DNA from 3 places in the Mangrovibacter phragmitis genome. Region 3 is predicted to be linked to each of the others. Evidence: predicted binding sites of a transcription regulator. Region 3 holds the regulator's gene; each other region holds the start of a gene.
What was found. The regulator PurR, encoded in region 3, represses purine synthesis genes. The targets are predictions, from matches to a motif close to CANGCAAACGTTTGCNTG.
Positions count from the first base shown of each region.

Region 1 (7,508 bases), 1.8 Mb from region 3:
CCACAATGTCCAGGCGATAGCGGCCATTCCTGAAATGCATGAACTGAACATTGGCCATGCGATTATTGGCCGTGCGGTGATGTCCGGTCTGAAAGACGCTGTCAGCGAAATGAAACGCCTGATGCTGGAAGCCCGTGGCTGATGGCTATTGTTGGTATTGGTACGGATATCGTTGAAATCGCGCGTATCGAAGCTGTGATGGCGCGCACTGGTGAACGTTTTGCAAAGCGAATTCTTCATGCAAATGAATGGCAACAGTTTGCTGCTCACCAGCAGCCAGCACGCTTTCTGGCAAAGCGCTTTGCAGTGAAAGAAGCCGCATCGAAAGCCATGGGGACAGGTATTCGCAATGGCCTGGCGTTTGAGCAGTTTGAGGTGGTTAACGATGCGCTTGGCAAACCACAACTTTGCTTACATGGTGAAGCAGCAGCACTGGCTGAAAGGTTGGGGGTGAGTTCCATCCATGTCACTATTGCCGACGAACGGCATTACGCCTGTGCTTCAGTGATATTTGAGCGTTAGATTTTATCCGCATGATGGAGCAGGACGAATTTATCCCATAACTGCTCCTCACTTTCCTGGTGTGCCGGGTTAATAATAATTGTATTGGGGATGGGGCACACTTTCTGGCAGGTTGGTGTTTCGTAGTGGCCGATACACTCTGTGCATCGGTCTGCGTCAATCTGGTAGATATCCGCGCCCATGGAGATAGCCTGATTCGGGCACTCTGGCTCACACATATCGCAGTTAATACATTTTTTAGTGATCAGTAGTGCCATAATGCAGTCTCGGTAACGCAGAAAAAAAGGGCTGGTATTATACGCTTTAACTGAGTTTTTTTACCAGTTCCTCACTGTGGCGGATGCGATTTGGGGCATTATCGATGTCCTGCTGCACTAACCCCATGAATAAGAGATCGGCCAGCATCATTTGAGCGGAATTTGCGGATATCGACGCACTGCGTGTCGCCTGTTCTTCGGCAATGGTATACAGGCAGTGTGTTGCCCGTTGTTGCAGGCTATTCGGTGTAAAACCGGTAATCGCCAGCACTTTCGCACCCACCCGTAATGCTTCATCTGCGGCAAGATTAATCTCACGCCGCTCTCCCGTATAGGAAATAGCCAGAAACACATCTTCCTGGTTCATTGCCTGCACGCTGGATAATAATGCGTGGGTATCTAATACGGGAGCCGCCCGTAAACCGATTTTCATCATCTTCCAGGCCATATTCTGTGCCACTAACCCTGATGCGCCAATCCCGGTAAGAATGATTTGCCGGGCATGACGCAATAAAGTCACACTGCTGGTCAGTTTTTCTTCGGTGTTGACATCCAGCGAGGCATGCATCGCCGCAACGTTATCTTTTATGAGTTTTTCACCCACCAGGCGTAAAGGGTCATCGCCCAGAATTTGGTTATGAACTGGCACAGAATGTGGGTTAGGCGAATTGGCAAGCGCATCACTGATTGCCAGTTTCAGGGCGGGAAAACCTTTATATCCGAGCTTCTGCGCAAACTTTACCACACTGGACTGGCTGACACCGGATTCTTGCGCCAGTTGCTGTGAGCTTAAATGGCGGGCATGATCAGGATTAGCCAGGATGAAATCAGCAAGTTTACGGTCACTCTGAGCCAGTACTGGGTAACGCTGGCGAATGCGAATCAGGCAATTCATGGTCATTCCATTTGTCAGTATGCGGGCCGGTTGTTTAGCATGCGGCCAGTAATCTCGCAGAAAAGAATTTAATATTCCATTATAACGCGATTGTTGTGAATTAAATATTCTGAGGAAAAGAAATGAATCTTGGTGCTCTGGTATCAGAAAGTCGCAATCCCGAAACCATGGATTTAGACGCACTCACTACGCTGGAGATGGTGACACGCTTTAATCAACAGGATGAGCGTGTTGCGGCAGCAGTCCGGCTTACATTGCCAGAAGTGGCGAAGGCGGTTGATGCTGCGGCGGCAGCATTAAAGTCCGGTGGGCGAATCATCTACATGGGGGCGGGAACAAGTGGCCGCCTGGGCGTGCTGGATGCATCTGAATGCCCGCCAACTTTTGGGGTACCTCACGGTTTGGTTATTGGCCTGATTGCGGGTGGCCCCTCTGCGTTACTGAAAGCGGTAGAAGGTGCAGAAGACTCTCCGGAGCTGGGCGAAACTGACCTGAAAAACCTTAATTTGACTGAAAACGACATTGTTATCGGGCTGGCGGCTTCCGGCCGCACACCTTACGTGATTGGCGGCCTGAAGTATGCCCGTCTCCTGGGGTGTTGCACGGTGGCCATTTCATGCAACCCGGACTCCCCTATTGCGCAGGTGGCGGACATCGCTATTTCACCTGTCGTTGGTCCAGAAGCACTTACCGGGTCGACTCGCCTGAAATCCGGCACCGCGCAGAAACTGGTACTGAACATGATCTCTACCGGTGCGATGGTGCGGTTTGGCAAGGTCTGGCAAAACTTAATGGTGGATGTGAAAGCCACTAACGTGAAACTGGTTGACCGTACCTGCCGCATTGTTACCGAGGCGACAGGCCTGAGTTATGAGGCGGCAAAAGCCTTACTGGAACAAACAGGGTATGAAGCAAAGCCCGCTATTCTGATGGCGCTCTCCGGGCTCAATGCTCCAGCGGCAAAAGACAGGCTGGCTCTCCATAACGGTTTTCTGCGTGAGGCGCTGAATGATAAAACCTGAGGAAAATCAGCCAGTGGTAACACCACAATCTGCAGCGCGGCGTATTGTCTTTTTTGACCTGGACGGTACATTGCACCGGGAAGATCTATTCGGTGAATTTATGTTTTTTTTACTCCGCCGCCAGCCATTGAATGCCCTTTTATTACTCGTGGTGTTGCCGCTGGCGGCGGCTGGTTTTTTGTTGCAGGGCCGGGCTGTGCGCTGGCCAGTGAGCCTGCTGCTATGGAGTTTAACTTTTGGTCGCAGGCAGTCGCGGTTGTTAGCGCTGGAACAACAGTTCACGCTGGCGTTTCGCGAACGGGCGACAATATTTGAGCAAGTTCAGGCAAGGCTCGAAGATTACGCCCGTCAGGAAGATGTCGACATCTGGTTAATTACTGGTTCACCGGAAAGCCTGGTACGCAAAGTGTATGGGCAGGCACCCTGGTTTGCATCCGTTAACCTGATAGGCAGCAAAATAACCCGGGAGTGTGGTGCCTGGTGCTTGTCCCGGCGCTGTTTTGGTAAAGAAAAAGTGACCCAGCTCAGGTTGCGTATTGGCGAACCTCTGGCGCTATACAGTGGTTACAGTGACAGTGTCCAGGATAACCCTTTGTTGGCTTTTTGCCAGCATCGCTGGCGTGTTACACCTGGTGGTGAACTGGAGCAATGGCGTTGAGCTTGCCTGCTTCATCTTATGCGCTGCCTGTGTATAATGCGCGGCGCCTGGTAAATTTAGCCTTGATTCTTGCATCGCGGGAGTAACCGCGTTGTTGTCCATGTACCAGGCTGGTGTCCCGAAGCCGGGTATCAGGCTGCTTGTTTAGTTCTGCCCGCCAGAACCATCATGTGGAGGCACCTGCCATGCCAATCTTTTTGCTACTCACTGGAGAGAACTGTGACCGAAAGTGAAACCGACCATATTCGCTGGATGCGCCATGCGCTTAGCCTTGCTCAGCGCGCCTGGGATGAAGGTGAGGTTCCGGTTGGGGCAGTGCTGGTTTACCAGGGACAGGTGATTGGCGAGGGCTGGAACCGGCCGATTGGTCACCATGACCCAACAGCCCATGCTGAAATGATGGCCCTGCGCCAGGGCGGAATTGTGCTGCAAAACTACCGTCTGCTTGATACCACGCTATATGTTACGCTCGAACCTTGTGTGATGTGTGCAGGGGCTATGGTACACAGCAGAATAGGGCAATTAATATATGGCGCCAGTGATGTCAAAACGGGGGCTGCGGGCTCGCTGATGGATGTACTCGGGCATCCGGGCATGAATCATAAAGTATCAGTGGCTGGCGGGGTGCTGGCGCAAGAGTGTGCTGGTTTACTGAGTGATTTCTTTCGTATGCGCCGCCAGGTGCACAAGGCTAATAAACAGGCAGCCCGGCAACCATCCGAAGACCAGTGATTATCAACGCAACCTTATCTCAGGCATCAATTCTGCCAGTTGCGTTTTGTCCTGGTTGCTCTGTGCCACTTTCTCTTTTTCACGCAGATATCCGGCAAGGCTCAACTGATAACGCCGGATATTTTCAACATACTTATAAGCTTCATCACCACGCGCATAGCCGTATGTCGTTTTACTGTAATAACGCTTCTGGCTAAGTAGTGGCAAACGCTGCTTAACATCAGACCAACTGTCAGGGTCTCCTTTCTGGCGGGCTGTAAGGGCTCTGGCATCCATCATATGCGCATACCCCATATTGTATGCGGCCAGCGCAAACCAAATCCGCTCATCTTCCGGAATAGTTTGCGGAATTTTGTCCATCAGTTTGGTCAGATAACGTGCGCCACCACTGATACTCTGCTCCGGGTCTAGCCGGTCTGACAGCCCCATGCTTTGTGCTGTGTTGCGGGTTAACATCATCAACCCACGCACACCGGTTGGCGACGTCGCCAGTGGATCCCAGTGGGATTCCTGGTAGGAAATCGCTGCCAGTAATTCCCAGTTCATACCTGTGGCATATTTCTCAAACAGGGGGCGTAAATCGGGTAATACATTGTCAATCGCGCGCAAAAAAGTTCGCGTATCAACATAATCAAAATCACCTACGTGGCCCAGGTATTTTTCTTCCAGGCGCGCAAGGGTACCGTCTTCGCCAATTTGGTTAAAGAAATCCAGCATAGCGGCAGGAAGGCTGCCATCATTTTCTTTGCGGCTGAACCAGGTGACAGGTTGTTCATCGGTGACATCCTGCACAATCGCCAGTTGTGGATGCACCCGCTGAAATACACTGATTGCGACGGAATCGGCAATAGTAAAGTTAATTTTCCCCTCAACCACTTGTTCCATCAACGTTGTCATGTTGTGCCGGGCATCGGTTTGCCAGGTCAGATCCGGGTAGTGGGTTTCCTTCAGCGCCTTCAAGTCATCAATTACTGCCTGGCCTGGGGAGAGCACCAGTTCACCGGGTTTGACACCACCCAGAGAACGTGGGTGTGGGCTACCCATGCGATACACCATTTGCTGTGAAACTGAATAGTAGGTTGGCCCTGCCTGGTAATTTTTAGTGCGCTGTGGGCTGTAGATAAGCCCGGCAGCAAGAATGTCTGCTTTACCACTGTCCAGGTCATCGAACAGTTGATTCACATTCTGGCGAACGGTTACTTCAAGTTTAACGCCCAGGTAATCGGCAAACGCGCTGGCAAGCTGGTAATCCAGTCCATCGGGTTTGCCATTGACGGAGTTCCAGGTAAGTGGTGAGCTAATTGTGCTGACGCGTAAAACTCCCCGGGACTGAATTCCGGCGATTTCATTTTCGGCTTTGCCTAACCAGGAAATTGAGGGCCACAATGCCACTGCAAGCAACAAGGTTACGACACCGATGAGAAGATAATTAATCTTTAACTTTTTCAATTAGTTAAATCTTTACGGTGTAAAACAGTCAGCTAACAATAGTCATTCAGTAGTGGTATCCAGTGAGGAACTGAGCGGCATTTTGCTTAACAAAACGCCAGTTGGCAACCCGTCCGCACAAATTGCCACAATAACAGACATCACTGCTGCGGGATTTTATTTCTGCGCAAACGGTTTCGTCAGCGGCTGGTATTCTCTATAATGACGCCCGTTTTCCCCCGAAATACCTGGCTAAGCGTCTATTGGCCCTTCGAAGACGAGAGATTTAATGATGGAAATTCTGCGTGGTTCGCCTGCATTGTCGGCATTTCGTATTAACAAACTGCTGTCCCGCTTTAAGGATGCTCATCTGCCAGTGAGCAATATTTACGCCGAGTATGTTCACTTTGCTGACCTCAAAGCACCACTCAGTGCCGATGAACTCGCCCGCCTGCAACGCTTGCTGAAATATGGCCCGACCCTGACAGAAAACGCACCGGTTGGGCAGTTAATCCTTGTCACTCCACGTCCTGGCACTATTTCTCCGTGGTCTTCTAAAGCGACCGATATCGCGCATAACTGCGCTCTGGTTCAGGTCAGTCGTCTGGAACGTGGTGTTGCTTACTATGTTCAGGGTTCACTGACAGAGCAACAGTGGCAGCAAGTGTCTGAGTTGCTGCATGACCGAATGATGGAAACCGTATTCAGCAATATGAACGATGCTGAGCGGCTGTTTGCTCACCACGAACCCGCACCCGTTCAGTCGGTCGATATCCTTAGTCAGGGGCGTCAGGCGTTGGTTGATGCCAATATCCGTCTTGGCCTTGCTTTAGCTGAAGATGAAATTGATTATCTGCAGGATGCGTTTACTCAGCTAGGCCGCAACCCGAACGACATCGAACTGTATATGTTCGCGCAGGCGAACTCAGAACACTGCCGCCATAAAATCTTTAACGCTGACTGGGTTATTGATGGTGAAGAGCAGCCTAAATCGCTGTTTAAAATGATCAAGAATACATTCGAAACCACGCCAGACCATGTGTTGTCAGCTTACAAAGACAACGCAGCGGTTATGGAAGGTTCAACGGTTGGGCGTTTCTTCGCTGAGCGCGGTTCTGACCATTATGATTTTCACCAGGAAGAAGCGCATATCCTGATGAAAGTTGAGACTCATAACCACCCAACTGCAATTTCGCCATGGCCGGGTGCTGCAACGGGTTCCGGTGGGGAAATTCGTGATGAAGGTGCCACAGGCCGTGGTGCAAAACCTAAAGCTGGGCTGGTCGGATTCTCAGTATCCAATTTGCGTATTCCCGGTTTTGAACAGCCGTGGGAAGAAGACTTCGGTAAACCTGATCGCATTGTTTCCGCTCTGGATATCATGCTGGAAGGCCCACTCGGTGGCGCTGCGTTTAACAATGAATTTGGTCGCCCGGCATTAAATGGTTATTTCCGTACTTATGAAGAGCGGGTAACCAGCCACAACGGTGAAGAACTGCGTGGTTACCACAAGCCAATTATGCTGGCAGGTGGTATTGGTAATATTCGTGCCGATCATGTTCAGAAAGGGGAAATTCCTCCGGGGGCCAAACTGATTGTATTGGGTGGCCCGGCGATGAACATTGGTCTGGGTGGTGGCGCTGCATCTTCCATGACTTCCGGCCAGTCTGATGCGGACCTGGATTTTGCCTCTGTTCAGCGTGATAACCCGGAAATGGAACGCCGTTGCCAGGAGGTTATTGACCGCTGCTGGCAACTGGGCTCTGACAACCCGATTCTGTTTATTCACGATGTTGGCGCGGGTGGTCTGTCAAATGCGATGCCTGAGCTGGTCAGTGACGGCGGGCGTGGCGGGCGCTTTGAATTGCGCGATATTCTGAATGATGAACCCGGTATGAGCCCGCTGGAAGTATGGTGTAACGAGTCCCAGGAGCGTTATGTCCTGGCCGTGGCTCCAGAACAACTGGCCTTGTTTGATGAATTATGCCGCCGTG
Region 1 covers NZ_CP134782.1:2,967,947-2,975,454, reverse strand. The annotation lists gene pdxJ (pyridoxine 5'-phosphate synthase) at 1-142, shown strand, start outside; gene acpS (holo-ACP synthase) at 142-522, shown strand; gene MPHASIOC01_RS14300 (YfhL family 4Fe-4S dicluster ferredoxin) at 519-779, opposite strand; gene MPHASIOC01_RS14295 (MurR/RpiR family transcriptional regulator) at 826-1,674, opposite strand; gene murQ (N-acetylmuramic acid 6-phosphate etherase) at 1,797-2,696, shown strand; gene yfhb (phosphatidylglycerophosphatase C) at 2,683-3,354, shown strand; gene tadA (tRNA adenosine(34) deaminase TadA) at 3,607-4,086, shown strand; gene mltF (membrane-bound lytic murein transglycosylase MltF) at 4,090-5,535, opposite strand; gene purL (phosphoribosylformylglycinamidine synthase) at 5,804-7,508, shown strand, end outside.
Region 1: the regulator PurR is predicted to act here: its motif matches at 5,699-5,716, upstream of purL (phosphoribosylformylglycinamidine synthase).

Region 2 (7,508 bases), 460 kb from region 3:
CTGGCTTGAAGGGTTGCCAGCACAAAGCCGTATGTTTGGTCTTGAAGATTGCCAGCCATTAACGCCGGATCAGTGGCTTGAGGAAGGCGAAACTGTCACTGTCGGGCAAATGCATCTGTCGGTCCTGCATTGTCCCGGACACACGCCAGGGCATGTGGTGTTTTATGACAAGCTCAGTGCTTTGCTGATTTCCGGCGATGTGTTGTTTAAAGGCGGGGTAGGGCGTAGTGATTTTCCCCGTGGTGACCACAGCCAGCTCATTGCCTCAATAAAGAATAAATTATTGCCCCTGGGCGATGATGTCACTTTTATTCCCGGCCATGGTCCTCTTTCAACACTGGGTTATGAACGCCTGCACAACCCATTCCTGCAGGATGAACAGCCTGTCTGGTAAGTCATCTGCAGAGATAAAAATACCCGCTCTGACTGGCGGGTATTTTTGTTCTGAACGCTGTAATAACGGCAGATGCCGTTTGTTCAGGTGTTAAAGCACGGCAACGATAGCTTCACACAAGGGAGCCATATTATCGGGTGTCATGCCTGCAACATTGATACGCCCTGAAGCCACAGCGTATACCCCAAACTCATCACGCAGCCTCAGCACCTGCTCTTTGCTCAGGCCACTGAATGAGAACATACCGTTTTGCTGAATGATAAAGCTGAAATCCACCGTCGCACCTTTTTCCTGTAGCGTATTCACAAATAACTGCCGCATACGCTGAATGCGCTGGCGCATATCGGTCAGCTCTTGTTCCCACAGGGTACGCAGTGCTTCATTGCTCAGGATAGTGGCAACAACCGATGCACCATGAGCTGGCGGGTTGGAATAGTTGGCACGGATGCAAATTTTCATCTGGCTGAAAGCCCGGTCCGCATTCTCGCTATCTGCCGCAACCAGTGTACAGGCACCGACGCGTTCATTGTACAGGCCAAAGTTTTTGGAGTAAGAACTGGCGACAATCAGTTCTTTGTGTTGAGCGGCGAAGAGGCGCAGGCCCTGTGCATCTTCTTCCAGGCCACGGGCAAAACCCTGGTATGCGAAGTCAAACAGAGGCAGCCAGCCTTTTTGAACCGACAGTTTTGCCAGTTCAGCCCACTGCTCTTCTGTCGGGTCAATCCCCGTCGGGTTGTGGCAGCAACCATGGAACAGTACTACATCGCCAGCCTGAGCTTGCTGCAGGCTGGCAACCATGCCATCAAAATCCAGGCTATGGCTTGCTGCGTCGTAATACTGGTACTCACGCACTTCCAGACCGGCGGCGCTAAAGACACTCTTATGGTTAGGCCAGCTCGGGTTGCTTACCCAAATGCGTGGCACAGCCGTGTTTTTGGCGATAAAGTCAGCAGCAACGCGCAGTGCCCCTGTTCCACCAGGTGTTTGGGCTGTACGGGCTCGTTTATCGGTAACGATGGCGCTTCCCTGGCCAAATAATAATTCCTGGGTACAGCGGCCAAATTCCGGAATACCGTCAATGCCGAGGTAGTTCTTGGTGCTCTCATTTTCCAGCAAATAATGTTCTGCTTTTTTAACACTGGTCAGAACAGGGGTTTTACCGGTTTCATCTTTATAAACACCAATACCAAGGTTAATTTTCCCCGGGCGTTCATCAGCACGAAACAAATCGGCCAAACCCAGGATAGGATCAGCAGGCGCGGCAGTTATGTTCTCAAACATGACATTTTTCCATTGTGGTAACAGAAGGGAGCTTCGCTATCAGGGTAACGGGAGTTAAGGTAATTGCCAACCGTTTGGCTTAAAAAGAGTGACCAGAGGCGAAAGTCAGGCTGTTATACCGGGTGGAATAAAAAAAACAGGGCCAAAGCCCTGTTTTTATATCCATAACAACCATGTTGTCTGGAATTAGAACTGGTAAGCAACACCGATGTTCAGACCGTTGTCAGTACCAACCCAGCTGCCGTATTTGCGAGTAAAGTCGTTAGCATTCAACAGGTTGAAACGGTAATCACCGTATACGTTGAAGTTTTTATTGAAGTAGTAAGTAGCACCTGCTTCAATGTATTTAGCTACATCGTAGTCACCGGTTACACCATTAACAACCAGGTCTTTACCCTTGCTCTGTACATAAGAAATGGACGGACGCAGGCCAAAGTCAAACTGGTACTGAGCAATGGCTTCAAAGTTCTGCGTTTTGTTCAGGAAGGTCGGTGCCTCAGCGCTGTTGGTCACGTAAGAGGTATTACGGGTTTCTGAATAAACAGTTGCCAGATAGATATTGTTGGCATCATATTTCAGGCCAGTTGCCCAGGATTCAGCTTTTTTGCCGTCGCCATTACCTTCAGCACTTACGGTACGTTGGTCAGCCAGACGGTGTGAATTGCTGTATGCTGCAATTACGCCAAAGCCATTGAAGTCATAGCCCAGAGAAGTACCGAAACCGTCGCCATTGGAGTCTTTGGCTGCGTCAGTATCATTTTTGCCCTGGTATTGCAGAGCGAAGTGCAGGCCATCAACCAGACCGAAGAAATCGCTGTTACGGTAGGTGAGCATGCCAGTACCACGGCTGGTCATGTAGCTTTCAGTGTTACCACCACCCCAGGTTTCGCCAGACATGGACGGAGCCATATCGGTGTAGGATTCAACGTCGTAAACCACACCGTAGTTGCGACCATAGTCCAGAGAACCGTAGTCAGCGAATTTCAGGCCAGCGAAAGCCAGACGGGTTTTGTTGGTCTGGCTACCTTCTGGTGCGTTAGCCATAGCACGGTATTCCCACTGGCCGTAACCGGTCAGCATGCTGTTGATCTGAGTTTCACCTTTAAAACCGATCTGAGCATAGCTGCCATCCTTGCTGTTGGAGCTGTCACCAGAGGTAACCATGTCACGTTCACCAACAACTTTACCGTACAGATCCAGTTTATTGCCGTCTTTGTTGTAGATTTCAGCTGCGTTTGCAGCACCTGCTACGAGCAGAGCCGGGATTACCACTGCCAGAATATTGCGCTTCATCATTATTTATTACCCTCATTGGTTTTTTTGTAACACCTGTCACCTTCGCCAATAAACTCTGTAAAAAATTTACGGAACTTATGCCATCAGTGTGGTGTCTTTCTGTGTCTGAGAGGCATCTTTCCATCCATGTAACCGTTTCGCCAGCCTGAAAGTGCTACAAATGTCGCAATACCGTTTCAGGAAGAAAAAATGTGTAACAATTTATGTATTTTGGGGAACTTTGTGAAGTGCTTCAAATTTCGCAACTATCTGGCTTAAGAGAAGGCAATAACCAACTTATATATATGAATTTCTTATGCATTATATCCGGCAGATATTTTTGTGGGTGAAAAACAAACAATCGTGATGTGGGCTGGTGGTTGAGATGCTGAGGGGTTTACATTGCACAAATTTTGTGCGCAATGAAACAATTTAGTTACCGGTTACACGGTTGCTCTGGTACTTACAGTCGGTTTCATTGCGGGTTTTTTAACAGTCAGTGCGAAAAAAAGACCGCAACTTGTGCGGTCTTTGTAGAAATATAACGAAGATTTTCGCCAACCGGGTATCAGAAACTTGCGTTACGCGGTGTCCGTGGGAATGGAATTACATCGCGCACGTTCTGCACGCCGGTTACATAGGCTATCAGGCGCTCAAAGCCCAGCCCGAAACCAGAGTGTGGTACGGTGCCGTAACGGCGCAGGTCGCGGTACCACCAGTAGTCTTCTTTATTCAGGCCCATTTCAGCCATGCGGGCATCCAGTACATCCAGGCGCTCTTCACGCTGGGAACCACCAATAATTTCACCAATGCCCGGTGCCAGTACATCCATGGCGGCCACTGTTTTACCGTCTGCATTCAGGCGCATATAGAACGCCTTAATGTCTTTCGGGTAGTTTTTCACCACCACTGGTGCTTTGAAATGTTGCTCGGCAAGGTAACGTTCATGTTCAGACGCCAGGTCAACGCCCCAGTAAACCGGGTTTTCAAAGGGGTGGCCGCATGTTTCGAGGATAGCGACGGCATCGGTGTAATCAACCTGAGCAAAATCAGCTGCAACAAAGCGTTTCAGGCGTTCCACTGCATCACTGTCTACACGTTGTGCGAAGAACTCCATATCATCCATACGCTCTTCAAGCACTGCATTGAAGACATATTTCAGCATGGCTTCAGCCAGCCCGGCGACATCATCAAGACTGGCGAACGCCACTTCAGGTTCCAGCATCCAGAACTCTGCCAGGTGGCGACTGGTGTTGGAGTTTTCGGCACGGAAAGTCGGGCCAAAGGTATACACTTTTGATAACGCGCAGGCGTAAGTTTCCGCATTAAGCTGCCCTGAAACAGTCAGGAAGGCTTCTTTGCCGAAAAAGTCCTGGTCGAAATCAACATGGCCTTTATCGTCGCGCGGCAGGTTTTCCATATCCAGGGTGGATACCCGGAACATTTCACCCGCACCTTCAGTATCTGATGCCGTAATCAGCGGCGTGGATACCCAGAAAAAGCCCTGCTCATGGAAGAAACGGTGCAATGCCTGAGCCAGAGTATGGCGAACACGGGCAACGGCACCAATCAGGTTGGTACGCGGGCGCAGGTGGGCAACTTCACGCAGGTACTCAATAGAGTGGCGTTTGGCAGCCATTGGGTAGGTATCCGGGTCGTCAACCCAGCCGGTGACTTCCACACGGGAAGCCTGCAGTTCTACCGACTGGCCCTGCCCGGCGGAAGCAACCACTTTCCCGGTAACAACAACAGAACAACCAGTCGTCAGGCGCAGTACTTCGTCATTGTAATTGGACAGAGAATTATTAATGACGGCCTGTACCGGATCAAAGCAGGAGCCGTCATAAACGGCGAGGAAGGAAAAGCCAGCTTTTGAATCTCTTCGGGTACGTACCCAACCACGTACGGTGACTTCGCTGTCAACGTTTACGCGGCCCTGGAGTACGTCAGCTACAGGCACAACGCTCATAGTGTTCTCTCTGGTTAGTTATCAATAACGGTTAAATTGCATCCCGCAAAGGGGATATCTATGTTACCTGGCGGACGCCAGCAAACAAGCAGAATTAGAAGGTGTGAAGCAATAAAATTGCCCTGTTGAGTAAAAAGGCACCAAAAGGTGCCTTTCAGACTGTGGAAATCGACTGCTTAGCTGGCTTTTTTCACCTGTGGCAGGTCAAACGCTTTACGCAGGGCACTGACAAATGCTTTGTCATGGCAAATCGTTTTTCCCGGGCTGTCCGATAACTTCGCCACTGGCTTGCCATTACATTCCACCAACTTAATGACGATATTCAGTGGTTTTACACCTGGAATATCGCAGGTCAGGCGTGTGCCAATACCAAAACCGAGTTTCACGCGCGCCATAAAGTGGCGGTACAGCTCAACGGCCCTGGTTAAATCAAGGTTATCAGAGAAAATCAGTGTTTTGGTCAGTGGGTCAATCCCCATACTCTCATAATGAGCGATGGCTTTTTCCCCCCATTCAACCGGGTCCCCTGAATCATGGCGCAGGCCCTGGTAACGCTCTGCAAACTCCGGCCCAAAATCACGCAGAAAAGCGTCCATGGTAATGCAATCCGTCAGGGCGATACCTAACTGATCCGGGTACTCTTCCAGCCAGGCTTCCAGTGCGGCTTTTTGGCTACTGGCGAGTTCCGGGCTGATTTGTTGATGCGCCTGGAACCATTCGTGTGCCTGAGTGCCCATAGGTGTCAGCGTGAGCCTGCGGGCAAGATCGTAATTACTGGTACCAATAAACCAGGGTTCATGGCTTAACCGTTCAACAATACTTTGCTGGGTCAGGCGAGAAAAACGGCGCCGGGTGCCGAAATCCATCAGCTTAAAGCCAGACATATCAAGCGAGGCGGTAAGCGCGTTGAATTCCGCCAGTTTCTGTTCAAGATGCTCAAGTGCCAGCGACTGAGGGACGTCTGGTGTGCGGAAGCGGTGGACTACCTCACTGATTACTGCCAGTAGCGGGACTTCCCACATGATGACTTCACGCCAGGGCCCACGTAAGCGGATATCCAGCTTACCGTTGTTGTTGCTGATGAGAACTTGCCGCGCGTCGTAACGGAAAGTACGTAGCCAGGACAGGTAATCATCTTTAAAAAAAGGCAAACTTGCCAGCCAGTGGTATTCATCATTGGTTAGCGCGAGGTCCTGCATTGACTCGACTTGTTCGCGAATCGCATCGGCATAAATCCCAAGCAGGTCATCACCGCGGCAACGAAACTCCGCAGCAACATCAACATCATAGTAATGATGAAATACTGCCTGCTGCATATGAAGCTTGTAGGCGTCAGTATCCAGCAGAGAGTGCAAAATTGGGGAAGCGAAATGTGTCATGGTGCGTTTCAGCATCCTCTCACAGGAGCGTTTCCATTAATGGCTAACAGCAGCTAAAGATGCAGGAGTATACCTGGATTATCCGTTTATTAAAGCTGGATCACACCACAACTCGTAATTCTGGTCGAGCGCATTTTGTGCCTCATGTTATGAGGTTGTATATTTTCAAGTCTTAAATGCTGAAAAGCTGACGATTCTGCATGGAAACAACTCTGCAACAGGAATAGACTGAACAATCATAACTGCAGACTGTCTTAAAGGTGTTTTATGACACAACAGCCACAAGCCAAATACCGCCATGATTATCGTGCGCCGGACTATACCATTACTGACATTGAGTTAACGTTTGAATTAGATGCCGGGCAAACCCGGGTTACGGCGGTCAGCCAGGTACAACGGCAGGGGGAAGAAGGGGCGGTGTTACGCCTTGATGGTGAGGATTTGACTCTGGTTTCGCTGGATATTGATGGGCAGCCGTGGCCGGATTACCAACTGGAAAGCGGGGCTCTGGTTGTGAGTAATCTGCCTGCCCGGTTTACCCTGACCATTGTCAATGATATTCACCCGGCACAAAATACCGCGCTGGAAGGGTTGTACCAATCTGGTGAGGCGTTATGCACACAGTGTGAAGCTGAAGGTTTTCGCCACATTACCTGGTATCTCGACAGGCCGGATGTTCTGGCACGTTTCAGTACCAAAATTATTGCTGACAAACAAACCTATCCTTTCCTACTGTCCAATGGTAATCGAATGGGGCAGGGGGAGTTGGAAGGCGGGCGTCACTGGGTACAATGGCAGGATCCATTCCCGAAACCTTGCTACCTGTTTGCACTGGTCGCCGGCGATTTTGATGTCCTGCGCGACACCTTTAAAACCCGCTCCGGGCGTGATGTAGCGCTTGAATTATATGTAGACCGCGGCAATCTTGATCGTGCCGACTGGGCCATGGAATCGCTTAAAAATAGCATGAAGTGGGACGAGCAGCGTTTTGGTCTGGAATACGATCTCGATATCTATATGATTGTGGCCGTTGACTTCTTCAATATGGGTGCGATGGAGAATAAAGGCCTGAACATCTTTAACTCCAAATATGTTCTGGCTCGCGCAGAAACGGCGACCGATAAAGACTATTTGAACATTGAGCGCGTTATCGGCCATGAGTATTTCCACAACTGGACAGGTAACCGCGTGACTTGCCGCGACTGGTTCC
Region 2 covers NZ_CP134782.1:666,347-673,854, forward strand. The annotation lists gene MPHASIOC01_RS03055 (MBL fold metallo-hydrolase) at 1-394, shown strand, start outside; gene MPHASIOC01_RS03060 (amino acid aminotransferase) at 485-1,675, opposite strand; gene MPHASIOC01_RS03065 (porin) at 1,862-2,971, opposite strand; gene asnS (asparagine--tRNA ligase) at 3,519-4,919, opposite strand; gene pncB (nicotinate phosphoribosyltransferase) at 5,096-6,298, opposite strand; gene pepN (aminopeptidase N) at 6,566-7,508, shown strand, end outside.
Region 2: the regulator PurR is predicted to act here: its motif matches at 1,739-1,756, upstream of MPHASIOC01_RS03060 (amino acid aminotransferase).

Region 3 (7,508 bases):
GGGCAACGCGTAAATATTGAAATCGACCCACAGACGCAGGCGATTGTAGATACTGTTGAGCGCGTACTGGCAACCCGGGACGCCAGTGCCGCCAGCCTGAGCCAGGCACTGGCAGAAAAGCAGGGCTGAGTCGGGTATCCTTGCGCAGGTTTAGCGCGCCTGTTGAGCCTTGTACAGGCGAATAACGCCAGGTTCAAATAAAAAAACCACCTGCGGGTTGCGGGTGGTTTTTTTACATCAGGAACCTTTATTCAGCGCGGAACACGAAGGCCATTTTCAATGCCGCGGCTAAAGACAACCTGCCACAATTGAATGTCTCGTGCACGAAATGCACCTGCACAGGCGTTCAGATAATAAGTAAACATCCGCTTAAACCGTTCCGAATAATTATCTGCTATTTCTGGCCAGCACGCCAAAAACCGCTGGTACCATGCCATCAGCGTTTTGTCGTAATCTGAGCCGAAATTGTGCCAGTCTTCCATAACAAAATAAGGCTCGCTGGCCTGAGCGATATGTTTTACTGATGGCAGACAACCGTTGGGGAAAATGTATTTATTTATCCATGGGTCAACATTGTTGTCTGTTTTGTTTGAACCAATGGTATGCAGCAGGAAGATCCCTTCAGGCTTCAGACACCGATTGACAACAGCAAAGTAAGTCTCATAATTTTTGGGGCCGACATGCTCAAACATGCCTACAGAAACAATGCGATCAAACTGCATGGTCAGATCACGGTAGTCTTGCAGCAATATTGTGACATCCAGCCCTTCACAACGCGCCTGTGCAAGTTTTTGCTGTTCAGCTGAAATTGTTACACCGTATACCGACACACCGTAATTTTTTGCTGCAAATGCCGCAAGCCCACCCCAGCCGCAACCAATATCCAGCAAGGTCATTCCCGGCTTGAGCTGCAGTTTTTCGCAGATCATTCTCAGTTTATCCTGTTGTGCAGTTTCCAGGTCAGTGGCTTTTTTCCAGTAGCCACAGGAATATTGCATAAAAGGATCGAGCATTCTGGTGAAGAGGTCATTACCCAGGTCGTAATGCTCTTTACCAACAATCCAGGCTCGTTTACGGTTTTGCAGATTAAACAGGCGGGCGGACAGAATACGCAACGTATCTTTAAAATGATGGGGGAGTTGGTTTTCCAGACCATTTCTGAGCACTTTAGTGAAAAACAGGTCAAGACGGTCGCAATCCCACCAGCCGTCCATATAACTCTCACCTAATCCCAAAGAACCTTGCTGCAATATGCGTTTAAAAAAATCAGGATTTTTTACCTGGATGTCCGCAGGACTATTACCATTTATCGCGACACCCGCATGTGACAGCAATTCACTGACAATGCGGAACCATTCATTATCTTTTATCGCGGTTTCTTCTATACACGATGAACTCATAGTTTCTCCATCACCTGACTGTGAGCAGACACTAAAAAAGCGTAGTCGCTAATTTGACATTGTGAGTTGTCTCACAGCAAAAAAAAACATAAGCCCGGAACCGGACGCGATATAAAAGCAGGTGGTCGCCTGATGACAGGCCATCTGAAAACGGGAGTCGGGGCCCCCGAAAGAAAGAATGCAGGCCCGGTATCCCGAGCCCCATATCAGTATATGCCGCGTAACAATGTGATTCAATAGAAAATTGTTAGCAAGCTAATTACAAAAAAATGACATTATCGCTAACGTGTGGAGCGGACGGGATGAGGGGTTTTGGCAACGGCTATTGCCTGTAACTGGTAGCCTACCCAGGCAGGAACCAGGGTGCTTAACATAATGCTGGTTGTGGCAATCAGCGGTGTGGATACCATCATGGAAACCAGCAGGCTTGCCAGAAAACAAAGCCCCAGTTGCAGCGTGTTTTGTAATGCGGCTGCCCGCCCGGCAGCCTGAGGAAACGGCTGCAGGGCCTGTGCCACGACAACAGGATAAATTGCACCGTTTGCCAGCGCCATCAGGCAGAAGGGTACCAACAGGCTGACCAAAGAAGGCGATGTGGTCAGTGACACACCAAAAACAGTGGCAACACTCACGGTAAATATCCCCAGCATCCAGGGTAACATTTGCCGCCCTTGCCACTTTTTCAGTGCACTACGGCAACCAAAACCGCCCAGCAAAAAAGCCAGTGTTTGTGGTACATAGCTCAGTCCTATTGCCTCAGGCCCGAACCCCATTTGGTGAAGAATAAAGGGGGAACCTGTGAGCCAGGCAAAAAAACTGGCTGAGCAGGCCGCATATATGATGACATTGCCGCAGTACCCTTGATGACGCAACAAAGAGGAGTAAAGGGTGGGTTGAGAATGCGCTGTACGTTGTGGGCGTTGTGCACTGGTGTAATGCCTGAGGGGTAAAATCAGCAAAAGTGTAATGAATAACAGACAGGCGAATATTGCCTGCCAGGTAAAATGGCGCAGTATCCAGCTACCGGCAAGAGGAGCCAGTGCCGGGGAAAGCGCAACCAAAGGCATAATGGTGGCAAAGACGCGATTAGCCTGTTGCCCGGAGAAACGGTCAGTAACCAGTGCCTGCCAGCTTACTGTTGCGCAACATACCCCAACGGCCTGCATAAACCGCAAAACCAGAAATGCTGTTGGTGAAGTGACGAAAAAAATCCCGGCACAACTCAGTGCAAAAATCACCAGCCCGGTCAACAAAACAGGGCGGCGACCAAAATGGTCTGAGAGTGGGCCCCAAATTAACTGGGCCAGAGCGAAACCGGCGAGAAACACACTCAAACTGGCACTGATGGCAGACGGGGGAGCCCCCAGTGAGACCTGAATGGCACTAAACGCTGGCAGGTACATATCGGTTGCCAGAAAGCCCAGCATGCTTAGCCCTGCAAGCCAGGTAATAAAGAGACGGGAGGTACTCATGGTCAATCCTGATATAACAAAATTCGTGGCGTGAGTGTAAAAAGTGCATCCATCTTTGTGAAACGCTAAAATTTGCTTATTCCTTTCAAAATTTTTGCAGGCAGGTTATGTGGTCAGAATATGCACTTGAAGTGGTGGATGCCGTCGCTCGCAATGGCAGTTTTAGCGGCGCTGCCCAGGAGTTACACCGTGTACCTTCGGCAATCAGTTATACAGTGCGACAACTGGAATCCTGGCTGTCGGTCGAACTGTTTGAACGCCGCCATAAAGATGTAGAACTGACTGCCGCTGGCCGGTGTTTTTTACAGGAAGGTCGCAGTGTTATCAAAAAAATGCATGAAACACGCCTGCAGTGCCAGCAGATAGCGAATGGCTGGCGTGGTTCACTGGCTATTGCGGTCGACACCATTGTCCGTCCGGCAAGAACCCGTCAGTTGGTGCAGGATTTTTATCATCAATTCCAGGATGTGGAGTTGCATGTACGGCCGGAAGTGTTCAATGGTGTGTGGGATGCGCTGGCAGATGGGCGGGTCGAACTGGCGATTGGCGCGACACAGGCTGTGCCTGTCGGTGGGCGGTACGGCTTTCGTGATATGGGGAGCATGGCATGGCGTTGTGTGGTCGCTGCATCGCACCCGCTTGCGCAGATGACAGGTTTTATTGGCGATGACGTACTTCGCCAGTGGCCATCTCTGGTTCTGGAAGATACCTCGCGTGAACTGCCTAAAAGGATAACCTGGCAACTCAGTAATCAGCGTCGGATAGTGGTACCCGACTGGCAGTGTGGTTTTGCCTGCCTGAGTGAGGGCATCGGTATCGGCATGGTGCCGGCGCACATGGCACAGCCATTTATTGAACGCGGTGAATGGGTGAGTCTGCGGCTTGAAAATCCTTACCCCGATTCTGCCTGTTGCCTGACATGGCGGCAAAGTGATGCCTCGCCAGCTTTACAGTGGGTGCTGGATTATCTGGGAGATAGCGGCACTCTGAACAGTGAGTGGTTGCGGGAGCCGGGTCAACTCCCGCAGGATGATTAACGGCGATAATCCATGAACGGGCCATCAGCAACAGAACGACGTTCAATAAGGCGGGGATGAACCTCAATAGTCTGGGACTCTTCGCGCTTATTGATAATTCTGTCGAGCAGCATATTAAAAGCCGTCTCGCCGAGAGAATCTTTGGGCTGGTGAACCGTGGTCAGTGCCGGGGTAAAGTAACGCGCGTTGCGCACGTTATCGTAACCAATAATCGAGATATCCTGCGGCACACGCAGCCCCATTTCATCGGCAGCACAGATAGCCCCCATCGCCATTATATCTCCGCCACAAAACACAGCTGTTGGGCGTTGCGGACAGGTAAGGATTTGCTGCATAGCGTTGTAGCCAGACTCGGGTTCGAAATCGCCGTGAACAACCCATGACTCAGGGACATTGATACCGGCTTCGCTCATTGCTTTCATGAAGCCGGAAAGCCGTCCTGAGCCGGTGTTGCGTTCCAGTTGACCTGATATCACGCCAATTTCCCGGTGTCCACGCTCAATTAAATACCGGCCAGCCATGTAACCGCCTTCGAAGGCGTTATCAATGACAGAGTCGGTAAAATCTGCCCGTGCTTCACCCCAGTCCATAACCACCATCGGAATATGGCGGTACTCTTCCAGCATAGACAGCAGTTCCTGGGGATATTCTGAACACATAACCAGCAGGCCATCAACGCGCTTTTGCGCCATCATTGACAGGTAGGCTCGCTGCTTTTCAAAATTATTGTGCGCATTGCCGAGAATCAGTGTGTAGCCTTTGGCAAAACAGCTGTTCTCAACCGCTTCAATAATTTCAGCAAAATAGGGGGCCTCACTGCTCGTGGAAAGCAGACCAATAGATTTTGTGTGGTTCACTTTCAGGCTGCGTGCTACCGCGCTGGGTGAATAGTGCAGTTCTTTAATTGCTGCCCACACCGCATTACGGGTGTCTTCCGCAACAAAACGCGTTTTGTTAATAACGTGTGATACGGTTGTAGTGGAAACGTTTGCGCGTTTCGCGACGTCTTTTATAGTTGCCATTTGATGTCACTCCAGACCATACCCTAAACTCCTGAAATATAATTGGTTAAACGTTTGCCTGGGCTTATCCCTGTAAGCAACGAATTGGGTTGCCAGCATGCCGGGATTGCGACATAAAACGAAAAGGAGGGGATAGTGGCCGGTACGTAATAAGTCAGCGTGCGATTTTGTCTTATATTGAGTAAAAGTGGAAGTGCTAAAGCACATATCAAACTAAATCTTTAAGGATTTTACGGCCAAACTGTGTAAAAATGATCTACACCCACTTTTTACAGGGAATAAGGAATTAATCATGCCAACTGAATTGAGATATTCACTGACTACGACTGTTATTACCTTAGGTCTGATTGTTGCAACGGCGCTGATTGCCATCCTGCATTAAGGCCTGTACTGTTTTTACACAGTTATCGTTGCCCAGGCGGTGGCGTTGTTAGTTTTGTGCCTTACTGACAACTAATACACTATCGCCTGGCTGTTGCGTTTTTCTCCCTTTCTGCCCCGATACTACCTGCAGCACTGATTCTTTACCGTTTAGCAAAACTCTATTATCACTATTGCCACTTTTCAAAACGAAGTGTGACTGACATCATGTTTTCATCTTTTTTGTCTGTGCCTGCGTTGCTTTGCGCTGGCTAAAAATTGAGGTAGTGATGAAAGTCAATTTTCCATTACTCGCTCTCGCAGTAGGCGCTTTTGGGATTGGTACCACTGAGTTTTCACCTATGGGGCTGTTACCTGTTATTGCCGAAGGTGTGCATGTTTCGATTCCCGCAGCCGGGATGCTGATTAGCGCCTATGCCGTTGGGGTAATGATTGGCGCCCCTTTGATGACACTGTTGTTGTCGCGTTATTCACGGCGAAATGCCCTGGTTTTTCTGATGAGTATTTTTACTTTGGGTAATGTGCTCTCTGCTGTGGCTCCGGATTATGGCATGTTGATGTTTGCCCGTGTGATAACCAGCCTGAACCATGGGGCATTTTTTGGCCTGGGGGCTGTGGTGGCTGCCAGTGTTGTCCCCGCGAATAAACAGGCCAGTGCTGTCGCAACGATGTTTATGGGGCTGACGATTGCCAATATCGGTGGGGTGCCGGCGGCAACCTGGCTTGGACAGTATATTGGCTGGCGTATGGCTTTCCTGGGGATTGGTGCGCTGGGGCTGGTAGCCATGTTCAGTTTGTTTATGACAATTCCGGCTGGCATTCAGGGCCACAAGCCTGATGTGGCGAAGGAACTGAAGGTTCTTGTCCGACCTCAGGTACTGGCAGCACTGCTCACAACTGTCCTGGGTGCTGGCGCGATGTTCACGCTGTACACCTACATTGCTCCCGTACTTGAAACTATTACAGGCGCAACACCCGGGTTTGTCACGGCCATGCTGGTGCTTGTCGGTGTTGGCTTTTCTATTGGGAATTATTGGAGTGGGCGGTTAGCGGATAAATCAGTGACAGGCACGCTGATTGGTTTCCTGGTGCTACTGATTACCAGTATGGCACTGGTGCCCTGGGTGGGTAAAAGCTATGCCGGTGCCGCGTTGATGATGATTGTTTGGGGGGCTGCAACATTTGGTGTGGTTCCGCCTTTGCAGATGCGAGTTATGCGTGTTGCCAGTGAAGCTCCGGGCCTTGCTTCATCTGTTAATATCGGCGCTTTTAATCTGGGGAATGCGCTGGGAGCTGCAGCTGGTGGGGGGGTAATAACTGCAGGCCTGGGTTACAGTACGGTACCCGTTATGGGCGCAGTAGTTGCTGCGACAGGGTTGTTACTGGTATTGATTAACCGCCAGGTGGATAACCGTGTTTGTGACACAGTTGACTAAGTTCACACTTTTTCGGTCAAAAAAAAAGCGAAGCACGAGCTTCGCTTTTTTATCGTTACCGCGATTATGCAGCGAGATTTTTCGCAACAAATTCCCAGTTTACCAGAGCCCAGAAGTGCTCCAGGTAGTTAGGGCGAGAATTACGGTAGTCAATGTAATAGGCGTGTTCCCACACATCAACAGTCAGTAACGGTGTCGCACCTGCAGTCAGCGGTGTACCGGCGTTAGAGGTGGAAACGATAGCCAGGCTACCATCTGCCTGTTTAACCAGCCAGGTCCAGCCAGAACCAAAGTTCTTAGCTGCGGCATCGTTAAATTTTGCTTTAAAATCAGCAAAGCTACCGAAAGCAGCATTGATGGCATCAGCAATTGCACCAGTCGGTTCGCCACCTGCGTTAGGTGCCAGACAGTTCCAGTAGAAAGTGTGGTTCCAGACCTGAGCTGCATTATTGAACACACCACCTTCAGAAGAGCAGATGATCTCTTCAAGGGACTTGCCTTCGAAAGGGGTACCTTTAACCAGGTTGTTCAGGTTGGTCACGTAAGTTTGATGATGTTTACCGTAGTGGTATTCCAGTGTTTCCACAGAAATGTGCGGTTCAAGCGCATCTTTTGCATACGGTAATGCAGGTAATTCAAATGACATTGCTTCACTCCTTGTTATTGTGTACTTAACAAAAATAACACACTTTATAAGGCTTTATGTTACCAATATAAAACTAGAATAAAAAGAATGCCTTGCCTGCTCCAAAAAAGCAGG
Region 3 covers NZ_CP134782.1:1,123,608-1,131,115, forward strand. The annotation lists gene MPHASIOC01_RS05390 (riboflavin synthase subunit alpha) at 1-129, shown strand, start outside; gene cfa (cyclopropane fatty acyl phospholipid synthase) at 252-1,400, opposite strand; gene punC (purine nucleoside transporter PunC) at 1,682-2,872, opposite strand; gene punR (DNA-binding transcriptional activator PunR) at 2,980-3,909, shown strand; gene purR (HTH-type transcriptional repressor PurR) at 3,906-4,931, opposite strand; gene MPHASIOC01_RS05415 (YnhF family membrane protein) at 5,224-5,313, shown strand; gene MPHASIOC01_RS05420 (MFS transporter) at 5,582-6,748, shown strand; gene sodB (superoxide dismutase [Fe]) at 6,813-7,394, opposite strand.